DNA from 4 places in the Rahnella sp. RcJ3 genome. Region 3 is predicted to be linked to each of the others. Evidence: predicted binding sites of a transcription regulator. Region 3 holds the regulator's gene; each other region holds the start of a gene.
The links. The regulator PurR, encoded in region 3, represses purine synthesis genes. The targets are predictions, from matches to a motif close to CANGCAAACGTTTGCNTG.
Positions count from the first base shown of each region.

Region 1: DXU84_RS16350 (L-serine ammonia-lyase) is a predicted target of PurR. The motif match lies at 1,778-1,795, and genes of this name have one in related genera.
Region 2: DXU84_RS05735 (amino acid aminotransferase) is a predicted target of PurR. The motif match lies at 1,332-1,349, and genes of this name have one in related genera.
Region 4: purM (phosphoribosylformylglycinamidine cyclo-ligase) is a predicted target of PurR. The motif match lies at 1,382-1,399, and genes of this name have one in related genera.

Region 1 is NZ_QSNX01000012.1:28,765-31,953, forward strand. It holds gene DXU84_RS16350 (L-serine ammonia-lyase) at 386-1,750, opposite strand; gene DXU84_RS16355 (CoA pyrophosphatase) at 1,958-2,560, opposite strand; gene pabB (aminodeoxychorismate synthase component 1) at 2,557-3,189, opposite strand, start outside.
Region 2 is NZ_QSNX01000003.1:192,907-196,095, reverse strand. It holds gene DXU84_RS05735 (amino acid aminotransferase) at 78-1,268, opposite strand; gene ompC (porin OmpC) at 1,510-2,622, opposite strand; gene asnS (asparagine--tRNA ligase) at 2,922-3,189, opposite strand, start outside.
Region 3 is NZ_QSNX01000012.1:144,804-147,992, forward strand. It holds gene punR (DNA-binding transcriptional activator PunR) at 1-888, shown strand, start outside; gene purR (HTH-type transcriptional repressor PurR) at 925-1,950, opposite strand; gene DXU84_RS25330 (YnhF family membrane protein) at 2,285-2,374, shown strand; gene DXU84_RS16890 (C40 family peptidase) at 2,540-3,189, opposite strand, start outside.
Region 4 is NZ_QSNX01000001.1:191,617-194,805, forward strand. It holds gene purN (phosphoribosylglycinamide formyltransferase) at 1-243, opposite strand, end outside; gene purM (phosphoribosylformylglycinamidine cyclo-ligase) at 280-1,317, opposite strand; gene upp (uracil phosphoribosyltransferase) at 1,550-2,176, shown strand; gene uraA (uracil permease) at 2,256-3,189, shown strand, end outside.

The sequences.
Region 1 (3,189 bases), 120 kb from region 3:
ACAGCCATTTCGTTTTTATAGAGAGTAGCTGTAAATCGTCGGGCGCTCAGTTTGAGTAGCGGTAAACTCCCTATATTTCTCTGTTCAAATCGAAAAAAAACATACAGGTGACAGTGTCACTGAGGTTTTTCCTGTCCATTTCCGACATTTACGCAGACGTAATAAGGGGGACCCGGACAGGGGAAATCAGGCGGAAATCAGCATGCCGCACCTGCAGGGTATAATGCAAGTCTCACTACCATTATGTATTGATAATACAACAGGTTGTTGTTAGCGAAGGTTTTATTGCTGCCGGCTACCGGCCAGGTGGTATTTCCTGCGGTAAATTGGTTGAAATTAATACAACCTGAAAATACCGCAGGAAGAGGTCATCTTTTCGACCGGATCAGTCGCACTGAACCTTAATCGCCAGACCGCCACGCGAGGTTTCCCGATATTTGGAATTCATATCTTTACCGGTTTCGTACATTGTCTCAATGACTTTATCCAATGAAACTCTCGGCTCACTGGTGCGGCGTAATGCCATACGGGCGGCATTAATGGCTTTCACTGACGCGATGGCATTACGTTCGATGCATGGTACCTGAACCTGTCCGGCAACAGGGTCACAGGTTAATCCCAGATTGTGTTCCATGCCAATTTCGGCCGCAACGCACACCTGTTCCGGGCTGCCGCCAAGCAATTCCGTCAAGCCTGCCGCCGCCATTGAACAGGCTACGCCAACTTCACCCTGACAGCCCACTTCAGCGCCTGAAATCGACGCATTCATTTTATACAGAATACCGATAGCACCGGAACTCAGGAAATAACGCAGATAAATGTCCGGGCTGACCGACTGAATGAACTGGTCATAATACGCCAGCACCGCAGGCACAATGCCGCATGCGCCGTTGGTGGGCGCCGTCACGACACGTCCGCCCGCCGCATTTTCTTCGTTAACCGCGAGGGCAAACATATTCACCCAGTCGATCACGTTCATCGGGTCACTGGAAAGTTTGTCGTTTGACACCAGCATCCGGCGCAGGGCAGAAGCACGACGCGGCACCCGCAACGGGCCAGGCAGAACGCCTTCGGTATTCAGGCCGCGATCGATACAGGCCTGCATGGTGTGCCAGATTTTCTCGAAATACTGCTCGATGTCCTGCTTACTGTGCTGCGCCAGCTCGTTTTTCATCACCAGGCCGGATAATGACAGCCCGGTTTCCTTACATTTTGCCAGCATTTCACTGGCCGAATTAAAGCTGTACGGCACCGCCACTTCATCCAGCACAGGCTGACCGAAATGCTCGTCATCAACGATAAAGCCGCCGCCGACCGAGTAATAGGTTTTGCTGTAAATCATCTTGTCGCCAGCAAAAGCGTGAATTTGCATGGCGTTTTCGTGACGCGGTAAATTCTCCCCGCGGAACACCATACCGGTATCACGTGGGAAATCGACTTCATGCTGGGTTCCGCCCAGCGGCAGACGCTCACGTTGCTCAACGTCGCGGATAAAATGTGGAATGCCGTCGATGTCGACGGTATCTGGCTGATTGCCCGCCAGACCTAAAATAATGGCGATATCTGTGTGGTGGCCTTTACCTGTCAGAGACAAAGAACCAAAAACGTCCACGGCGACACGCGTAACGGCAGGCATCATGCCCTTTTCCAGCAGGTCATCAGCGAACTGTTTGCCTGCTTTCATCGGGCCCAAAGTATGGGAACTGGAAGGGCCAATCCCGACCTTGAACATGTCGAAAACGCTAATCACGTCGAATACTCCTGTAATAGATTGCGGCAGGGAACGGGATCCCTGGCTTCCATAAATGAACCAACACCAGAGACAGCCCTTATGGACGGGTCTCTTGTTCTTATGGATAGACTTATAGTTTAAAAGGGCTGAGAGGCAAAAGTTTCATTTTTCGCATGAAATAAACTTATTTGATGCAAAAGTGTGATCGTAATGTAATCACTGAGCTCAGACTTCAACCTGCCGGGCCAACTGACGGATGATTCCCGCCGTCAGCCCCCAGACAAATTGTTGCTGATACCAGGACAGATAAACCCGGTGATGAGTGCCTCTGCGGTGAATATCCAGGGGGTGATAACGTGCGAGATCAAAGGCTTCCCGCAGCGGCATTTCAAACAACTCGGCGACTTCATCTTCCGCGGGATGCAGTGGTACATCAACAGGCAGCAGCCCGATAACCGGCGTGACCTGAAAACCGCTGCTGCTGTCCTGCGGCGACAGTGTGCCTAATATATGAACCTGTTCAGGGGGGATCGCGACCTCTTCATGCGCTTCGCGTAATGCGGTGGCAATAATCGAGGCATCGGAAGCATCTGCTGCACCACCGGGAAAGGCGACCTGGCCGGCGTGTTTACGCAACTGATCGGAGCGGCGCGTCAGTAAAAGGGTCGGTTCCGGACGACAAATAATCGGGATCAACACAGCGGCGTGGCGGGTTCCGCGCAACGCCGCAGCAGGCAGGCGCGGCTGCTGCAATTGAAAACGCAGGATGAAATCTTCCACAGCAGGTGAAAACGTCTGTAAGGGCGCGTGTTGTTCCAGCAGCGTCACGGCTGTATTTCTCCTAATTCAGGCAGAATACGGGCAATCTTATCAAAAGTTTCCTGATATTCCGCCTGTTCCTGACTGTCAGCGACGATCCCGCCACCCGCCCAGCAGTAAATTTTGCCCTGTGCGGTGAGCAATGTGCGGATGGTGATATTGCTGTCCATCGTGCCGCAGCAACTCAGATATGCAATGCTGCCGCAATAGCCGTTGCGCCGGTGCGGTTCAAGTTCTTCGATAATTTCCATGGCACGCACTTTGGGCGCACCGGTAATGGAGCCGCCGGGGAAACAGGCACGCAGTAAGGCGCTGGCGTGACAGGTTTCGGGTAACCGGGCGGTGATCGTGCTGACCAGATGATGGACGGCGGGGAAGGGCTCCACAACGAACAGCTCCGGCACCCGCACACTGCCGGGTGTCGCCACGCGGCCGATATCGTTACGCAGCAAATCGACAATCATCAGGTTTTCGGCGCGATCCTTTTCCGATGCCGCCAGTCGTTCTGCCTGCTGCATATCCTCAGTCGGATCTTCGCAGCGCGGCAGCGTTCCCTTAATCGGACGGGTCTGGATCTCAGCGTCTTTCAGCCAGATGAAACGCTCGGGTGAAAGACAGACAACGGCATTTTCCGGCAG
Region 2 (3,189 bases), on a different contig from region 3:
GATGTTTATCAGCAAAAAACAAAAAGCCCGTCAGGATACCTGACGGGCTTTTTTAATTGAGCAACACTGCTTATCTTTTACAGTACGGCGACGATGGCTTCACACAGCGGTGCCATATTTTCGAGCGTGATGCCGGCAACGTTGATACGGCCGGAGTTCACCGCGTACACGCCGAATTCATCACGTAAACGCAATACCTGATCTTTAGTCAGGCCGCTGAAAGAGAACATCCCGTTCTGGTTAATAATAAAGCTGAAATCCTGTTGAGCGCCTTTTTCCTGCAAGGTGCTGACGAATAGCTGGCGCATACGATGGATACGCAGGCGCATATCGCTTAGTTCCTGCTCCCACAGCGTGCGCAAAGCTTCGTTACCCAGTATGGTGGCTACAACCGCAGCACCGTGTGACGGCGGGTTGGAGTAGTTTGCACGGATAACCGATTTCATTTGGCTGAAAGCGCGACCGGCAGTTTCTTCATCGGCTGCGACTAACGTACAAGCACCTACGCGTTCATTGTATAAGCCGAAGTTCTTCGAGTAAGAACTGGCGACCAGCAATTCCTTATGTTTTGCCACGAACAGGCGCAGACCCGCCGCATCTTCTTCCAGACCTTTTGCAAAGCCCTGATAGGCGAAGTCGAACAACGGTAACCAGCCGTTGCTCACCGACAATTCTGCCAGCTGTGCCCATTGTTCTTCTGTAGGATCGATACCGGTTGGATTGTGACAGCAGCCATGGAACAGCACCACGTCGCCTGCTTTCGCTTCGCTCAGGCTTTTCAGCATGCCATCGAAATCAAGGCTGTGATTTGCAGCGTCATAGTAATTGTATTCCACAACTTCCAGACCGGAAGCAGAGAACACACCTTTATGGTTCGGCCAGCTCGGATTACTGACCCACACGCGTCTGGCGCTGGTTTGTGTAGCGATGAAATCCGCTGCGATACGCAAAGCGCCGGTGCCGCCCGGAGTCTGTGCGGTGCGTGCCCGTTTATCAGCAATAACCGTGCTGTCTTTGCCAAACAGCAGTTCCTGTGTACAACGGGCAAAATCAGGCAACCCGTCGATACTCAGATAGGTTTTAGTGGTTTCATTTTCCAACAGGAACTGTTCGGCTTTTTTCACGCTGGCCAGAACCGGCGTTTTACCTGTTTCGTCTTTATAAACACCAATCCCCAGATTGATTTTATTAGAGCGGTCGTCAGCGCGGAAAAGATCGGTAAGACCCAGGATAGGGTCAGCAGGTGCTGCAGTGATTTTTTCAAACATGTCGGAAAATTCCATAGCCTGATATTACGAAAGAGGTCATCAGGGTAACGCCAGCGCCCCCTTTTGCCAACCGTTTGCGGCAAAAAGAAAACAGAGTTGTGAGAAGGCGTGGGAGATTAAAATATTTTATAGGCGAGGGTGGAAAAGCGGTATTTTCAAGACTCAGAAATGCAAAAGGCAGAGCCGAAGCTCTGCCTTGATATCCACTTTGATGCGCCCGTAAGCGCATCGTTAAGTGATATTAGAACTGGTATTGCAGACCAACACCCACGATGTCGTCAGTGCTGCGACCCGCTGCTTTGGTGTAGCTGTTGTCGTCCAGCAGGTTGATTTTGTAGTCAACATAGGTAGACATGTTTTTGTTGAAGTAGTAGTAAGTACCAACTTCTACATATTTAACCAGGTCAGCATCGCCGCCAGCGTAGGTAGAACCGTTGTTGGTGAAACCGTTCAGGCTCTTACCTTTAGACTGCAGGTATGCGATAGATGGGCGCAGACCGAAATCGAACTGGTACTGAGCAACAACTTCGAAGTTCTGAGTTTTGTTAGCAATTGCATCCGGGTTACCGTAATCGGTGGTGTTACGTGATTCACCGTAGAAGGTTGCCAGGTACAGGTTGTTAGCGTCGTATTTAGCGCCGAATGCGTATGCGTCAGCTTTGTCGCCAGTGCCGTCTTGTTTCTGAGTAACAGTACGGTTAGAAGAGAAGTAAGCACCAGTAATGCTAACACCTGAGTTGCCGATAGCGTAAGCGGCAGAAGTACCCCAGCCGTCGCCATTGGAATCAACTGCGCCACGACCATCACGACCTTCGTCGTTTTTGCCCTGGTACTGTACAGCGAAGCTCAGGCCATCAACCAGACCGAAGAAGTTGCTGTTACGGTAAGTTGCCACACCGTTAGCACGACCAACCATGAAGTTGTCGTTGTTCTGGTACATGGTGTCATCGCCATAGATTGGCAATTGGTCGGTGTAGGACATTACGTCGTAGATTACGCCGTAGTTACGACCGTAGTCGAAAGAACCTGCATCACCAAATTTCAGACCTGCGAAGCCCAGACGAGTTTTGTTGCCTTCATCGCCAGCACTTTCTGCATGGTTAGCCTGAACGTTGTATTCCCACTGGCCGTAACCGGTCAGTTGGTCAGTAATTTGAGTTTCGCCTTTGAAGCCGAAACGGACATAGGTCTGGTCGCCATCGTCGCCAGCATTGTCAGAGAAGGTGTGACGTGCGTCAACTTTACCGTACAGATCCAGTTTGTTGCCATCTTTGTTATAGATCTCAGCTGCATTAGCTGCACCAGCAACTAACAGAGCAGGGATTACCACTGCAAGAATATTGCGCTTCATCATTATTATTACCCTCATTGGTTTTATTTGGACACCTGCCACTGCCTAAATAATTCTTTACGGAACTATTCACGAAAGTTTGGTGTCTCCTGTGTCTGAACGCACTATTCCATCCGTGGTGAGCTTAATCCACAGCGAAAATGCTACTAAATTACTAAATATGTTTCAGCAGGAAAGAATGTATTTCAAAATGTGTATTTTACGGAACTTTGTGACAGGGATCTATCTTTGAAAATGACTAAGGCCAGCAAAGCTGGCCTTAGTTTTGTAACTATTATGTTAATTAAAAATAGTTTAATTAATTAGAAGGTTGCACTACGTGGTGTACGTGGGAACGGGATCACGTCACGAACGTTTTGAACACCGGTCACATAGGCGACTAAACGTTCAAAGCCAAGGCCGAAGCCTGAATGCGGGACTGTGCCGTAACGACGAAGATCGCGATACCACCAATAATCTTCTTTATTTAGCCCCATTTCAGCCATACGGGCGTCCAGTACGTCCAGACGTTCCTCACGCTGAGAGCCACCGATAATCTCACCAATGCCCGGTGCCAGAACATCCATTGCC
Region 3 (3,189 bases):
CTTGAAGTGGTAGATGCCGTGGCAAGAACAGGTAGTTTTAGTGCGGCAGCGCAAGATTTGCACCGCGTACCTTCTGCTATCAGCTATACCGTCCGTCAGCTTGAGCAGTGGCTGGCCGTGCCGTTGTTTGAACGTCGCCATCGTGACGTGGTACTGACGCCTGCGGGAAAGGTTTTTGTCGATGAAGCGCGGATTCTGACAAAAAAAATGATAGCCACGCGCCGGCAGTGTCAGCAGGTGGCGAACGGCTGGCGCGGCGAATTACGTGTGGCGGTTGACCGGATTGTAAAACCCGCACGGACACGGCGTCTGGTGCTCGATTTCTACCGCCATTTTGCGGACACCGAACTCATTATTCACTCAGAAGTGTTTAATGGTGTCTGGGATGCGCTGGTTGACGGGCGGGCAGACGTGGCGATCGGTGCTACACGCGCGATACCGGTTGGCGGGGGCTTCAGTTTTCGTGACATGGGATTTATGGACTGGCATTGCGTCGTCAGCCCGCAACATCCGCTGGCTCAGTTATCCGGCGCGCTGAATGATGATGAGTTGCGGCCTTATCCTGCACTCTGTCTGGAAGACACCTCCCGGACATTGCCTAAGCGGGATACATGGACGCTTGATAACCAGCGGCGGCTGGTCGTGCCAGACTGGACCTGTGCGCTGGAATGCCTGACCGAAGGCTTATGCGTGGGTATGATGCCGGTTCATCGCGTCACGCCGTGGATAGAACAGAAAAAGTTGCAGGTGCTGACGCTGGAAAATACGTTTCCCGACAGCCCGTGTTGCCTGACGTGGGATCAAAGCAATCCGTCACCCTCGCTGGCCTGGTTGCTGGAATATATGGGCGATACAGAAACCATGAATCAGGAATGGCTGCGTGATTAGAAAAAAACGCCTGCATCTGCAGGCGTTCGATATCTGTTAACGGCGGTAATCGCGGTACGGACCATCGGCTACGGAACGGCGTTCGACCAGTTTCGGATGCACCTCAATGGTCTGAGACTCTTCACGCTTACTGACAATTCTGTCCAGCAACATGGTAAAGGCCATTTCACCCAGACGTTCTTTCGGCTGATGCACGGTTGTCAGCGCGGGGGAGAAGTAACGGGCGTTACGCACATTGTCGTAACCGATCACGGAAATATCCTGAGGAACGCGCAGGCCCAGTTCGTCTGCGGCACAGATTGCGCCCATTGCCATCACATCGCCGCCACAAAATACGGCAGTCGGGCGGTGCTTCTGCATCAGAATTTTATGCATCGCCTGATAGCCCGATTCCGGCTCGAAATCGCCCTGAACCACCCATTCGTCACGCAGCGGAATATTGGCTTCAGTCAGTGCTTTCACAAAACCCTGGAAGCGGCCACCGCCGGTATTACGTGCCAGTTGGCCCGGGATCACCCCAATATCACGATGACCGCGTTCAATCAGATAACGCCCGGCCATGTAACCCCCTTCGAAAGCATTATCAATAATGCTGTCGGTGAAGTTCTTACGCGCTTCGCCCCAGTCCATGACCACCATTGGGATCGAACGGTGCTCCTCGAGCATATTGAGCAACTCATCAGGATATTCCGCGCACATCACCAGCAAGCCATCGACGCGTTTTTGCGCCAGCATTTGCAGGTAGGCTTGTTGTTTTTCCAGATTATTATGCGAGTTACACAAAATCAGCGTATAGCCTTTGGAGAAGCAGCTGTTTTCTACGGCTTCAATCACTTCGGCAAAATAGGGCGCTTCGCTGGAGGTGGCAAGCAGACCGATCGTTTTGGTGTTATTGACCTTCAGACTGCGGGCTACAGCACTCGGCGAGTAATGTAACTCTTTGATTGCAAGGAGAACCGCTTCTTTGGTTTCTTCGGCGACGAAACGTGTTTTATTGATGACGTGCGACACGGTTGTAGTGGAAACGCCAGCGCGCTTTGCGACATCTTTAATCGTTGCCATGTAAACAATGACTCCTGAACTCACGTGTTTCAGCACGTTAGCATTATGTTAATCGTTTGCTTGCGTGGATCTCACTGCTGGCTTCTAAAAGGGCAGTGAAATCGTTGGGTGGATTCTTCAGAATGAGGCGTGAAATGCTCTCGGGTGAAATCAACCGGCACACAGGCGTGTTAACCGACAATTTTCTCTTATAATGCAGGAAAGTGGAAGTAAAATTCTCAGGGATACATTGTCATTCAGCACAAGATTTTAAATGTTAATTATGCGAAAATGCGTTGGCACACAATTAGTGTGGCTTAAAAAATGCCACAATTTGATCCGAAAGGGGGGTTTGATGGACAGCAACCTGAAATTATCGTTGATCACCACGGTATGCGCTTTGCTTATGATTATCGCTTTCAGCTTCACTGCGGTGATGAACTGATTCAGTAAGTGAACCGCTATAAAAAAGGGCGATTCCTGTTACAGGAATCGCCCTTTTCAATTTTACGCAGTGGCCGTTACCGCCGATACTCTTCCCTGCAGAAACTCTTCGTTAAATGCTATTCAATGGCTGATTAGCGAAACTTCAGACTTAACGAATTGTTTATTATCGGATCGTTTTCGGCGTCATTACCCGGCGTGCACCCACATAATGATCTTGCCAGTAATCGTCGCCGAGAGAGGTGATTTTAATGTCTTCGCCCGTTCTTGGAGACTGAATAAACTTGCCGTTCCCCACGTAAACACCAACATGGTCTGCAGCGCCGCGGTTATTGATTCTGAAGAACACCAGATCACCGCTTTCAAGTTCGCCGCGTTTGACCGGAGCCGCATCGCGCAGGTGATACATTTCATTCGCTGTGCGTGGCATTTTAATACGGATCAAATCTTTGTAGGCGTAATAGACTAAGCCGCTGCAATCAAAACCGGTATTCGGCGAGGTTCCGCCCCAGCGATATGGTTTTCCTACCTGATGCATCAGTTTGGTCATCGCCGTTTGCTGGGCATGCTGATAGCGTTTTTTATGCGTTGCACTTAGCGTAATCGGTTTGCTGTCTTCTTCGGGCTTTTTACCTTTACGGTGCCGGCCATACGCTTCTTTTTTACTGACCCTTTCCGTGCTGTTTTTCGCGAGTGAACGGGTTTTGGCGTGTTTCTCTGTTTTGCTTTCGGCCCGCGTGGTCTTCAGTGTCTTTTCTTTTTTACTTTCGGCCCGGGTCGTTTTGACACTTTTCTCCGTCGTGGTCTTTCGTTTAG
Region 4 (3,189 bases), on a different contig from region 3:
AGGCTGGAAAGTGTCAATGGCATCCGCCAGTGCAACGTCAAATTCCGCCCGGTCCCGGTAAGCCTTAACATCCAGTGCATGCGCGGGAATACCGGCTAAACGGGCTCTTTCAAGCCCGTATGCAGCTGCTTTATTGCTGAAGACCGCACTGAGTGTTGCGTTGATTCGTCCCTGCTGGCAGGCATCAATCAGGGCCTGTAGATTGCTCCCCTCGCCCGATACCAGCACCACAATCCTTTTCATTTTGCTACCCGTCTTCAGTCAGTTGATTTACTGGTTTTATTCAATAACCACGCGTTCAGCGGAGTCAGAGGCTTTAATGTAGCCAATTTTCCACGCTTTTTCGCCATTATCGTTCAGTAATGCAATCGCCTGATCGGCCAGTTCTGCCGGAAGTGCCACCAGCATGCCCACACCACAGTTAAAGGTGCGGTACATTTCGTGACGGCTGACATTACCGGCGGTTTGCAGCCAGGTGAAGACATCCGGCCACTGCCAGCTTGATTCGTCGATAATCACCTGCGTGTTGTCCGGCAATACACGTGGGATATTTTCCCAGAAGCCGCCACCGGTCAGATGGACGATGCCGTGAACATCCACGTTTTCGATCAGGTTCAGAATCGATTTCACGTAAATTTTGGTTGGTGCGAGCAGGTGATCGGCCAGCGGTTTGCCTGCCAGATCGGTGGTTTCCGGGTCAGTCTTACTGACTTCCAGAATTTTGCGCACCAGAGAATAACCGTTGGAATGCGGGCCACTGGCGGCCAGGCCGATCAGCACATCCCCGTCAGCCACTTTGCTGCCGTCGATGATTTCTGATTTTTCCACCACACCCACGCAGAAGCCTGCCACGTCGTAATCTTCGCCGTGATACATGCCCGGCATTTCAGCGGTTTCACCACCGACTAACGCACAGCCAGACTGTTTACAGCCTTCTGCGATACCGGTGATTACGCTGGCGGCAGTATCGACGTCCAGTTTGCCGGTGGCGTAATAGTCGAGGAAGAACAGCGGTTCAGCGCCCTGAACGATTAAATCGTTGACGCACATCGCGACCAGATCGATACCGATAGTATCATGGCGTTTCAAATCCATCGCCAGACGCAGCTTGGTGCCAACGCCGTCGGTACCCGAAACCAGTACGGGTTCACGATATTTTTGCGGCAGCGCGCAGAGGGCACCAAAACCGCCCAGTCCACCCATCACTTCAGGGCGGCGAGTCTGTTTTACTACACCTTTAATGCGGTCTACCAATGCGTTACCGGCATCGATATCTACGCCTGCGTCTTTATAGCTGAGAGAGGTTTTGTCGGTCACTGCGAAGTCCCCACGGCGGTTTGGGTTGGTGGTTGAAGAATAAAGCGGGGCAATTCTAACAGTGGAAGCAAACGTTTGCGAGCGCCTTATTCAATGATGAGTTTTAGGCTGTCTATACTCTAACCGGGTTACTGATGATCCAGATCAGGCTATTTGGTATGGCGTTCAAAAAAAATGGCGTTATAATCTCGCGATTTTTTTTTGCAGCTCAACCACCTTAGGAGAATAAATAATGAAGATCGTCGAGGTGAAACACCCGCTGGTGAAACACAAGCTGGGCCTGATGCGTGAAAACGACATCAGCACGAAACGTTTTCGCGAACTGGCTTCTGAGGTGGGAAGTCTGCTGACGTATGAAGCGACTGCTGATTTAGAAACTGAAAAAGTGACGATCGAAGGCTGGAATGGCCCGGTTGAAATCGATCAGATTAAAGGCAAGAAAATTACCGTAGTGCCTATCCTGCGTGCCGGTCTGGGCATGATGGAAGGCGTACTGGAACACGTTCCGAGTGCGCGTATCAGTGTGGTCGGCGTGTACCGTGATGAAGAAACCCTCAAGCCTGTGCCGTATTTTCAGAAACTGGTTTCTAACATTGAAGAACGTCTGGCACTGGTGGTTGATCCGATGCTGGCGACGGGGGGGTCTATGATTGCCACCATCGACCTGCTGAAAAAAGCCGGCTGCCAGAGCATTAAAGTGCTGGTGCTGGTTGCCGCGCCTGAAGGGATCGCCGCTCTCGAAGCCGCACACCCGGACGTTGAGTTGTACACCGCCTCGGTGGATCAGGGACTCAACGATAAAGGCTACATCATCCCGGGGCTCGGCGATGCGGGCGACAAGATATTTGGTACGAAATAAATAAGCGTTTAGCCGACTAATCAGTCGGCTTTTTTTTGCTCGTCATATACAACATCACACCATTGAGAGGATCACATTCATGACCCGTCGTGTCATCGGGGTAAGCGAACGTCCGCCATTGCTGCAGACGATTCCCCTGAGTTTCCAGCATCTGTTTGCCATGTTTGGTGCCACCGTCCTGGTGCCCATTCTGTTTAAGATCAACCCGGCAACGGTGCTGCTGTTCAATGGCATAGGGACTTTGCTGTATTTATTTGTCTGTAAAGGGAAAATACCGGCTTACCTTGGCTCGAGCTTCGCGTTTATTTCCCCGGTGCTGTTGCTGTTACCGATGGGGTATGAGGTGGCGCTCGGTGGTTTTATTGCCTGCGGGCTGTTGTTCTGCCTGGTGGCGCTGATTGTTAAGAAAGCCGGAATTGGCTGGATTAACGTGATATTCCCGCCTGCGGCGATGGGCGCAATCGTTGCCGTCATCGGACTGGAACTGGCGGGCGTGGCGGCGAATATGGCGGGTCTGTTACCTGCCGAGGGCGCGGCGGTGGATTCCACCACCATTACCATTTCGCTGGTGACACTGTCTGTGACCATTCTGGGGTCCGTGCTGTTCCGTGGTTTCCTGGCGATTATCCCGATCCTGATCGGCGTGCTGGTGGGTTATGCACTGTCGTTCTTTATGGGGGTGGTGGATGTCTCAACGATCGAGAATGCGCACTGGTTCGCGCTGCCAACCTTCTATACGCCACGTTTTGAATGGGTCGCCATCCTCACGATCCTGCCTGCGGCGCTGGTGGTTATTGCCGAACACGTCGGGCATCTGGTTGTGACGGCAAACATTGTGAAGAAAGATTTACTGCGTGATCCGGGCCTGCACCGTTCGATGCTGGCAAACGGTTTGTCGACCGTGTTGTCCGGTTTCTTCGGCTCAACGCCAAATACCACGTACGGTGAAAACATCGGCGTCATGGCCATCACCAAGGTATACAGCACCTGGGTTATTGGCGGCGCGGCCATTC